Regions from separate parts of the Streptomyces sp. NPDC055243 genome, predicted to be linked through region 1. Evidence: riboswitches for the same ligand, from Rfam matches in the RefSeq annotation. Region 1 holds a riboswitch; the other holds the start of a gene.
The links. Region 1 has a riboswitch for glycine ahead of gcvT (glycine cleavage system aminomethyltransferase GcvT). Riboswitches for the same ligand answer to the same signal wherever they lie in the genome.
Positions count from the first base shown of each region.

Region 1 (5,047 bases):
GACGCCGCCGCGCGGGCCGCCGAGCGTCTTGTGCGTGGTGGAGGTGACCACGTCCGCGAACGGCACCGGGTTGGGGTGCAGGCCCGCGGCGACGAGCCCGGCGAAGTGCGCCATGTCGACCCACAGGTACGCGCCGACCTCGTCGGCGATCCGGCGGAACTCCGCGAAGTCCAGCTGGCGCGGGTAGGCGGACCAGCCCGCGATGATCACCTTCGGGCTGTTCTCCTTGGCCAGGCGCTCGACCTCGGCCATGTCCACCAGACCGGCCTCGTCGACGTGGTACGCGACCACGTTGAACTGCTTGCCGGAGAAGTTCAGGCGCATGCCGTGCGTGAGGTGGCCGCCGTGCGCCAGGTCCAGGCCGAGGATCGTGTCGCCGGGCTGGGCGATCGCGAAGAGGGCGGCCTGGTTGGCGGAGGCGCCGGAGTGCGGCTGGACGTTGGCGTACTCGGCGCCGAACAGGTCCTTGATCCGGTCGATCGCGATCTGCTCGGTGACGTCGACGTGCTCGCAGCCGCCGTAGTAGCGGCGGCCGGGGTAGCCCTCGGCGTACTTGTTGGTGAGGACCGTGCCCTGGGCCTCCATGACGGCGACCGGAGCGAAGTTCTCCGACGCGATCATTTCGAGGGTGGACTGCTGGCGGTGGAGCTCGGCGTCGACGGCGGCGGCGACTTCCGGGTCCAGCTCGTGGAGAGGGGTGTTGAGAAGCGACATCAGGTGGTCCCTAGGGGTCTTCGGGGGGCTTCAGCTGCCGGAGAACTCGGTGTACTCGTCCGCGGAGAGCAGGTCCTTCGGCTCCTCCGTGACGCGTACCTTGAAGAGCCAACCACCCTCGAACGGGGCGGAGTTGACGAGCGAGGGGTCGTCCACGACGTCCTGGTTCGACTCGACGACCTCACCGGTCACCGGCGAGTACAGATCGCTGACCGACTTGGTCGACTCGAGCTCGCCGCACGTCTCGCCCGCGGTCACCGCGGCGCCGGCCTCGGGAAGGTCGGCGTAGACGACGTCACCGAGCGCGTTGGCGGCGTGCTCCGTGATACCGACCGTCGCCACACCGTCCTCGGTGGCCGAGAGCCACTCGTGCTCCTTGCTGTAACGCAGCTGCTGGGGGTTGCTCATGACCTGAATTCTCCTGTACGCGGGTGGGTGCTGCGGAACGGGAATGATGTGCGGGGGGTCACTTCCGGGTTACCAAAGAGACGGAAGTGTCACTTCTGGCGCTTGTAGAACGGCAGAGCCACGACCTCGTAGGGCTCGTGCGTGCCGCGGATGTCCACGCCGACGCCCTCGGTGCCGGGAGCCGCGTGCGCGGCGTCCACGTACGCGATGGCGATCGGCTTGCCCAGTGTCGGGGACGGCGCCCCGGAGGTGACCTCGCCGATGACCTTTCCGTCGGCGACCACGGAGAAGCCCGCGCGCGGGATGCGGCGGCCCTCGGCGATCAGGCCCACCAGCTTGCGCGGGGGAGCGGTCTCGGCGCGCTCGGCGGCGGCCGCGAGCGCCGCGCGCCCCACGAAGGTGTCGGCCTGCGAGGTCTTCTCGAACTTCACGACCCGGCCCAGACCCGCGTCGAAGGGCGTCAGCTCGGCGGTCAGCTCGTGCCCGTACAGCGGCATGCCCGCCTCCAGGCGGAGCGTGTCGCGGCAGGAGAGGCCGGCCGGGACCAGGCCGACGGGCTCGCCCGCCTCCATCAGCGCGCCCCACAGCTTCTCGGCGTCGCCGGGCGCCACGAACAGCTCGAAGCCGTCCTCGCCCGTGTAGCCCGTGCGGGCGATGAGCGCGGGCACGCCCGCGACCGTGCCCGGCAGGCCCGCGTAGTACTTCAGGCCGTCCAGGTCCGCGTCCGTGAGTGACTTCAGGATGCCGGGGGACTCGGGACCCTGGACGGCGAGCAGCGCGTACGCGTCGCGGTCGTCACGGACCCGCGCGTCGAAGCCGTCGGCGCGGGCGGTGAGCGCGTCCAGGACGACCTGCGCGTTCGACGCGTTGGCGACCACCATGTACTCGGTCTCGCCGAGCCGGTAGACGATCAGGTCGTCCAGGATGCCGCCGTCCTCGGCACAGATCATCGTGTAGCGGGCGCGGCCGACACCGACGGAGCCGATGTTGCCGACCAGCGAGAAGTTCAGGAAGTCCGCGGCCTGCGGTCCTGTGACCGTGATCTCGCCCATGTGGGAGAGGTCGAAGAGACCGGCCTTGGTGCGGACGGCGATGTGCTCGTCGCGCTCGCTGCCGTAGCGCAGCGGCATGTCCCAGCCCGCGAAGTCGGTCATCGTCGCGCCGAGCGCACGATGCACGGCATCGAGGGCGGTCAGACGGGGGACGGTACTCATCAGTGGAACTCCCAGGGCATGACGGGCGAGGTCGATCCTCCCCATCTGTCATCGGAACCTGAGAGGTTCACCACGACCCGTCCGTACAGGGGGTCATGACTTGCACCTTGGGTGGAGCCGCGACCGCGGCCCGCTTTTCAGATGTGCCTCGCCCGCGCGGTACGGGGCCTGAGAGATTCAAGGGAGGGACTTGCTCCTTCGGCGCCCCGGAGCGTCTTTCGACGGTGTCCGGGAACTCTCCCGCGCGGATTCAAACGGCCTGTATGGAGTTTGCGCGCACATCATTGCACGCGCCCGCGTCACAGGGCAGTGCCAGTCGGGTAATGCCCTTGTGCCGCATTACCTTCTCTTTACACTTGCCGGGGAAGCTGCGGTAAGCAGGTACGTGACCGCTATGGGGAGGCCGATCACGGTGCGCAGGACGAGCGTCTACGCGACCAACACGGGGGTGGCCCTGCCCAAACAGGCAGCCGCCCCCACCAGGGAGAGCTGCGGCCCCCTGCCGGCGGCCGTCGTCCGCGACCTGCGGCAGCGGACCGGCCACAGCCCGCACCGGCTCACGTTCGGCGAGGGCGATCTGATCGTCGTCTCCGGGCTGCCGGGCAGCGGCAAGTCCACGCTGATGCGCAGAGCCGTCGCGGGCCCGCGCATCGACTCGCAGGACACCCGCGACCGCTGGGCCCGGCGCATGCCGAGCCTGCTGCCGTACGCGGTGTACCGCCCCCTGGTCCGCATCGCGCACTACGCGGGCCTGCGCAGGGCCCTGCGCTCCGGCGAGGGCGTCGTGGTGCACGACTGCGGCACCCAGGCCTGGGTGCGCCGCTGGCTGGCCCGCGAGGCCGCGCGGCGCGGCACGACCCTGCATCTGCTGCTGCTCGACGTGGAGCCGGACACCGCCATAGAGGGCCAGCTCGCGCGCGGGCGCGGCGTGTCGCGGTACGCCTTCGCGCGCCACCGCAGGACGGTCGGCCGGCTCGTCGGCGCCGCCGAGCGGGGCGATCTGCCGCGCGGCTGCGGCTCGGCGGTGCTGCTCGACCGGACGGCGGCCGGGGTGCTGCGGGGGATCGGCTTCGGGGACTGAGCCGCCGCTCACGTTAGGGTCGTGCCGCAGGCAGAGCGGGACCGAGCAGGGGTTAAGACAGATGGACATTCCGGCGCAGGCGCACGCCCATCCCTACGGAGGATGGCCGGGCAACGAACTCGAAGAGGTGCTCGCGGCCTCTCTCGGCACGCCGGGGGCGCCCCGGGCGTCCGCGGGCGCCCGCATCGTGGAGGTGCTCGGCCGCAGCCACGTCTGGGTCCCGCTGCCGAACGGCGGGGCGCCGGACAGCGGCACCCTGGACCTGCCCACGCTGGAGATCGACGGCCAGGCCTACGTCCCCGTCTTCAGCTCCGAGCAGCAGTTCCAGCACGTCACCGGGGGCCGGATGGGCTGCACCGTGGCGCCCGCCGTGGAGTTCGCGCGCGGGCTTCCCCCGCAGATGGGCATCGCGGTCAACCCGGACGGCACGATCGGGGTCCCGCTTCCGCCGCCGGCCGTCGCCGAGCTCTGCCGGTCGGGACGCACGCCGCTGGACGGGCCCGCGACCGGCGGCCGCGTACGCCTCTTCGAACCGGACTGGCAGGAGGACCCGGTGGACTTCCTGTCCGCCGCCGCCCGTGAGTTCGAGGCCACCGGGGTCGTCCTGAGCGCCCGCCGCTGCCTGGCGAGCGTCGAGGGCGAGGCGCCCGCGCTGTTCGTCGGCGTCGAACTGAGCTCCTGGGAGGGCAACGCGCGCGAGCTGCCGATGGAGGCCGTGGGCAGGGCCCTTGGTCTGGCACCGGTGGCCTGGCCGGTGAACCTGGTGCTGCTCGACGTGGCCCAGGACCCGGTCGGCGACTGGATGCGCGAGCGGGTCCGGCCCTTCTTCGGGCAGAGCCCCGGGCACGAGCACGGACACGCGTAAGGACATGTGCGGGTACGTGTGTGAGGGTGCCGTACGTCAAGTCGGTGTCAGGATCGCCGCTTAAGCTGGTTTCATGAGCCGGGGACACCGGGTCAGCGGGTCATCGCGAAGGGGCGGTTAAGGGTGAGTGCGTCGGGCACGGCTGCGGCCGGGCAGGTCGAGCACATGCTGCGCCAGGTGACGCCGGGGCGCTACGACGCCTACGAGGCGCTCCTGCGGGCGCTCGCCGCCGACCAGGTGTGGATGCTGCTCTGGCACGGCCAGGCGGGGTCCCCCGACGCCCAGTACGGGAACATGGAGGTCGAGGGCCTCGGGTACGCGCCGTGCGTGACCTCCGCCCAGGAGCTCTCCGCCAGTGGCTGGAACCGCTCGTACGAAGTGGTCAGCGGGCTCGACATCTCCCGCACGCTCTACCCCGACCACTACGGCCTCTGGCTCAACCCGCACGCCCCCGGCGGCGGCGTCGGCATCCCCTGGCTCGACCTGCGGCGCATCGCGTCGGGCCTCGACCTGCTGCCCGCGGGCCCGCTGCGGCTCACCGAGCCGGCCATCGAGATCCCCCAGTTCTACGCCCTGCTCACGCAGAACGCGCACCGCACCCCCGCGGTCCGCTCGCTGCGCCGCGCCTGGGTGCAGCCCGCGCTCGGTGCGCCGTATCTGGCCATCGGCCTCGATGTGTACGACACGGCGCCCTCGTCGGTCGACGGGGTGCGCACGATGATGCAGCAGTCGATCGCCGCCGTCCCCGACGGCCTGCCCGTGTCG
Region 1 covers NZ_JBITWR010000010.1:50,805-55,851, forward strand. Annotated here, with positions in the region: gene glyA (serine hydroxymethyltransferase) at 1-714, opposite strand, end outside; gene gcvH (glycine cleavage system protein GcvH) at 745-1,122, opposite strand; gene gcvT (glycine cleavage system aminomethyltransferase GcvT) at 1,212-2,336, opposite strand; glycine riboswitch at 2,484-2,589, opposite strand; gene ACIGXX_RS27390 (AAA family ATPase) at 2,731-3,417, shown strand; gene ACIGXX_RS27395 (enhanced serine sensitivity protein SseB) at 3,479-4,282, shown strand; gene ACIGXX_RS27400 (enhanced serine sensitivity protein SseB C-terminal domain-containing protein) at 4,406-5,047, shown strand, end outside.

Region 2 (5,047 bases), on a different contig from region 1:
GACGAGCCCGCCGGGGCCGGTGTAGAGCACCGGGTAGTGCGGCTCGAGGCGCTTGGCGATGTAGTTGGCGGAGAGCACGGCGACCTGCGTGGCGCGCTTGAGGCCCTCGCCGCCCATGAGGCGTACGTACGCCCAGGAGATCGGCAGGATTCCCGCGGAGCCCCACGGCGCGGCGGAGATCGGCCCGACGCCCGTCTCGGGGCCCGCGGCGGGCTGCAGCGGGTGGTTGGGCAGGAACGGCGCGAGGTGCTCGCGCACACCGACCGGGCCGACGCCGGGGCCGCCGCCGCCGTGCGGGATGCAGAAGGTCTTGTGCAGGTTCAGGTGCGAGACGTCGCCGCCGAACTTGCCGGGCTGGGCGAGGCCGACCAGGGCGTTGAGGTTCGCGCCGTCGACGTAGACCTGGCCGCCCGCCTCGTGCACGGAGGCGCAGATGTCGGCGACGTGCTCCTCGAACACCCCGTGCGTGGACGGGTAGGTGATCATGAGCACGGACAGCTCGTCGCGGTGCTTCTCGATCTTGGCGCGCAGGTCCTCGACGTCGATCTCGCCGTCGTCGCTGGTCTTCACGACGACGACCTTCATGCCGGCCATCACGGCGCTCGCGGCGTTGGTACCGTGCGCGGAGGACGGGATCAGGCAGACGGTGCGCTGCTCGTCGCCGTTGGCACGGTGGTAGCCGCGCACCGCGAGCAGTCCGGCGAGCTCGCCCTGCGAACCGGCGTTGGGCTGCAGCGAGACCTTGTCGTACCCGGTGACCTCGGCGAGGCGCTCCTCCAGCTCACGGATGAGCGTCAGATAGCCCTGCGCCTGCTGGGCGGGGGCGAAGGGGTGCAGCTGGCCGAACTCGGGCCAGGTGACCGGCTCCATCTCCGTGGTCGCGTTGAGCTTCATGGTGCAGGAGCCCAGCGGGATCATGCCGCGGTCGAGCGCGTAGTCGCGGTCGGACAGCTTGCGCAGGTAGCGCAGCATCGCGGTCTCGGAGCGGTACTGGTGGAAGACGGGGTGCGTCAGGTAGTCGTCGGAGCGCAGCAGAGCGCCGGGGAGCGAGTCCGCGGTCTGCGCGTCGAGCGCCTCGACGTCGGCCTCGACGCCGAACGCCGTCCAGATCGCGGTCAGTTGCTTGCGCGTGGTGGTCTCGTCGCAGGCCAGGGAGACGTGGTCGGCGTCGATCTGGTGGATGTTGACACCGCCCTCGCGGGCCGCGGCCACGAGCGCCTCGGCCCGGCCGGGCACCCGAACGGTCAGGGTGTCGAAGTACGCGCCGTGCACGACCTCGACACCGCCCGCGGTGAGTCCCGCGGCGAGCACGGTCGCGTAGCGGTGGGTACGCCGCGCGATGGACCTGAGGCCCTCGGGCCCGTGGTAGACCGCGTACATCCCGGCCATCACGGCGAGCAGCACCTGCGCCGTACAGATGTTGCTGGTGGCCTTCTCGCGGCGGATGTGCTGCTCACGGGTCTGCAGCGCCAGGCGGTAGGCCTTGTTCCCGTCCGCGTCCACGGAGACACCGACGAGCCGCCCCGGCAGGCTGCGCGCGAACTTCTCGCGCACCGCCATGTAACCGGCGTGCGGGCCGCCGAAGCCCATCGGCACACCGAAGCGCTGCGTGGTGCCGACGGCGATGTCGGCGCCGAGCTCGCCGGGCGAGGTGAGCAGCGTCAGGGCCAGCAGGTCGGCGGCGACGGAGACGATGGCACCGATCTCGTGCGCCTGCTCGATGAGCGGCTTGATGTCGCGCACGGCACCGGAGGCGCCCGGGTACTGGATCAGTACGCCGACGACACCGCGCTCGGCGACCTCGGCCGGGATGCCCTCGCTCAGATCGGCGACGACGACCTCGACACCGGTCGGCTCGGCGCGGGTCTGGATGACGGCGACGGTCTGCGGCAGGGCGTCGGCGTCGACCAGGAAGACACCGTCCTTGACCTTGCCCATGCGCCGCGAGAGCGCCATGGCCTCGGCGGCGGCGGTGCCCTCGTCGAGCAGCGAGGCACCGGAGGTGGGCAGCCCGGTCAGCTCGGCGACGACGGTCTGGAAGTTCAGGAGCGCCTCGAGGCGCCCCTGGGAGATCTCGGGCTGGTACGGCGTGTAAGCGGTGTACCACGCGGGGTTCTCCATCACGTTCCGCAGGATCACCGGCGGAGTGAAGGTCCCGTAGTAACCGAGCCCGATCATGGAGTCGAGGACCTGGTTACGGTCCGCGAGAGAGCGCAGCTCGGCCAGGACCTCGGCCTCGGTGCGCGCCCCGGGCAGGTTTAGCGCCTCGGCGTTCTTGATCACATCCGGCACGGCGGCGGCGGTCAGCTCGTCCAGCGAGCCGTATCCGACCTGCGCGAGCATCTTGGCCCGTGCTTCCACATCGGGACCGATGTGCCGCTGCTCGAAGGGAATGCCCTGCTCGAGCTGCGAGAGCGGGATACGAGGGGTGGCGGTCATGCGGAGGCCTCCTGGTCTGACGCGGGTCTGACGCGACCTGCGAGGGGCACCACGGCGCGGGTACCCGGACGGCCTCCCCCTCTGTCATCTCAACCTGAGAGCTTCACCGGTCCGTGCCTCGCGAGAGACGCCGTACCGGCTTTCACCGTCGGTGAGGAAGGGTTTCGAACGTGCCCGCCCGACGCCCGCCCTACTTTCCAGAGTGACCTCGTCCGTGCGGTACAGGGGCCTGAGAGATTCCGGGGAGGAGTTGCTCCTTCGGCGCCTCCGGTGTGTCCACCGGAGAGCTCTCCCGCACGGGGTCAGCAGCCAAGCGCCAGCCTACCAGCGAGGAGATGGAGGATCCCTCGAGTGGCCGCCTGCCCCGAAGTGCTCTTTCGTAGTGAATACGAACGAACAAGGATGAGTTACGCCCCACTTCGACAAGCCTCGACCAGTTGGAGGGCCCGTGCAGACCGATATCGATCCACGCACCTTGATCGGCCGCAAGGCGTTCGACCGCAACGGGGCGAAGATCGGCACGATCGACGAGGTCTATCTCGACGACGCCACCGGGGCCCCGGAGTGGGCGGCCATACGCACGGGCCTCTTCAGCCGGGACGCCTTCGTCCCCCTGGAGCCCAGCGAGGTCACCAGCGAGGGCACCCTGCGCATCCCCTTCGACCGCTCCCTGGTCAAGGACGCCCCGGACTTCGGCGTGGGCCGCCACCTCTCCCCCGAGCAGGAACTACAGCTCTACCACCACTACGGCCTGGACATCACGCCCCCGCAGTCGGCGCCACCGCCGGACCAGGACTTCGGAAAGATCGCGGGCCAGGAGAGCACCTGACCCCACGGCTCAGCCCTCCTCCCCCGGCGGAGTCACCAGCGGCAACGGCTCCGCGGGGACGAGCTCGGCATCGTCCACCCGGAAGGTCCTCACCCGCCCCGGTGCAGACCCCGGTGTCTCGAACCGCACCGTCACCCGCCCGAGCCCGCTCCCCTGCACCCACCCGTGCCCGAAGCGCGCATGCCGCACATCGTGCCCCGCGCTCCACCGGCGCAGGACGAGCGGCACCTCCTCGGCCGGCTCCTCCACCGTCTCGGCAGCCACCCCCTCCGGCGCGGCCTCGCCCTCCCTCTGCTCAGGGCCCTCTGCCAGCGCCAGCGCCTGGGCCTGGGCCTGCGCGAAGAGATCCTCCTGCGTGTAGTCGGCGAGCCCCGTGACGCCCACGCCGAGCAGCCGCACGCCTCCGGTGGTGTCCACGGACTCCAGGAGCCGCGCGGCGGCCTCCCGCACCACCCCGGGGTCGTCCGTCGGCCCCCGCAGCGTCTCGGAACGCGTCAGCGTCGAGAAGTCGAACCGCCGCACCTTCAGGACGATGGTCCGCCCCGAGTGCCCCGCCGCCCGCAGCCGCTCCACACACCGGTCGGCGAGCCGCGCCACCTCGCCCCTGACCCGCACCCGGTCATGGATGTCCACGTCGTACGTGTCCTCGACGCTGACCGACTTGGACTCCCGCTCGGCCACCACGGGCCGCTCGTCGCGCGCGAGCGCCATCGCGTACAGCGCGCTCCCGTGCGACTTGCCCAGGAGTCGGACGAGCTCGTCCTCGCCCGCCTCGGCGATCTCCCCCACCGTCGTGATCCCGCCGCGCCGCAGATGGTCCCCGGTGGCCGGCCCCACACCGGGCAGGATGCGCACCGACAGCGGCCCGAGCAGGTCCCGCTCGGTCCCCGGCACTATCAGCCGCAGGCCGTCCGGCTTGGCCTCCTCCGAGGCGATCTTCGCCAGCATCTTGGACGCGGCGAGCCCGACCGACCCCGCGAGCCCGGTCACCGCCTTGATGTCGACACGCAACCGCTCTCCCACGGCCAGCGCCGACGCCTGGTCGTCGGCCACCCCGCCCGCCTCCAGGTCGACGAATGCCTCATCCAGGCTGAGCGGCTCCACCAGCGGCGACAGCTCACGCAGCAGCGCCATCACCTGGTCGCTGATGTCGCGGTAGAGCGCGAAGCGCGGCACCAGATAGGCGGCATTGGGCACCAGACGCCGCGCCTGCCCCATGGGCATCGCCGAGTGCACACCGAACTTCCGCGCCTCGTACGAGGCCGTGGCCACCACGCCCCGCGGCCCGAGCCCGCCCACCACCACGGCTTTCCCGCGCAGACTCGGCTTCGCGGCCTGCTCGGCGGACGCGTAGAAGGCATCCATGTCCAGATGCAGAATCGTGGGCGCGGTTCTCACACCACTGATGCTGCCCTACGCCACTGACAACGCCCCGAGAACGCCACCCCGCACCCAACCGGGCCGCGACCGGTCCGCGACGCGCGCGGCGGCCTCAGACGGCCCTGTTGCGCCGCCGCGCGAGCTCGTCGGCGGGGTTCGGCCGCACCAGCGTCTCCCCGGTCTCGATCCGCTCGCCGTGCAGCTGCGAGAGCGCCGCCTCCACGTCCCGCCACACGACGCCCACGGCGATCCCGAAGACCCCCTGGCCGCCCTGGAGCAGATCGTGGACCTCGTCGGGCGACGTGCACTCGTAGACCGTCGCGCCGTCGCTCATGAGCGTCATCCGCTCCAGGTCCTGGAAGCCGCGGTCGCGCAGATGCTGGACCGTGGTCCTGATGT
Region 2 covers NZ_JBITWR010000017.1:8,564-13,610, reverse strand. Annotated here, with positions in the region: gene gcvP (aminomethyl-transferring glycine dehydrogenase) at 1-2,439, opposite strand, end outside; glycine riboswitch at 2,647-2,744, opposite strand; gene ACIGXX_RS35560 (PRC-barrel domain-containing protein) at 2,888-3,268, shown strand; gene ACIGXX_RS35555 (DNA polymerase IV) at 3,278-4,666, opposite strand; gene ACIGXX_RS35550 (MerR family transcriptional regulator) at 4,761-5,047, opposite strand, start outside.
Region 2: another riboswitch for glycine. It lies ahead of gcvP (aminomethyl-transferring glycine dehydrogenase); the one in region 1 lies ahead of gcvT (glycine cleavage system aminomethyltransferase GcvT).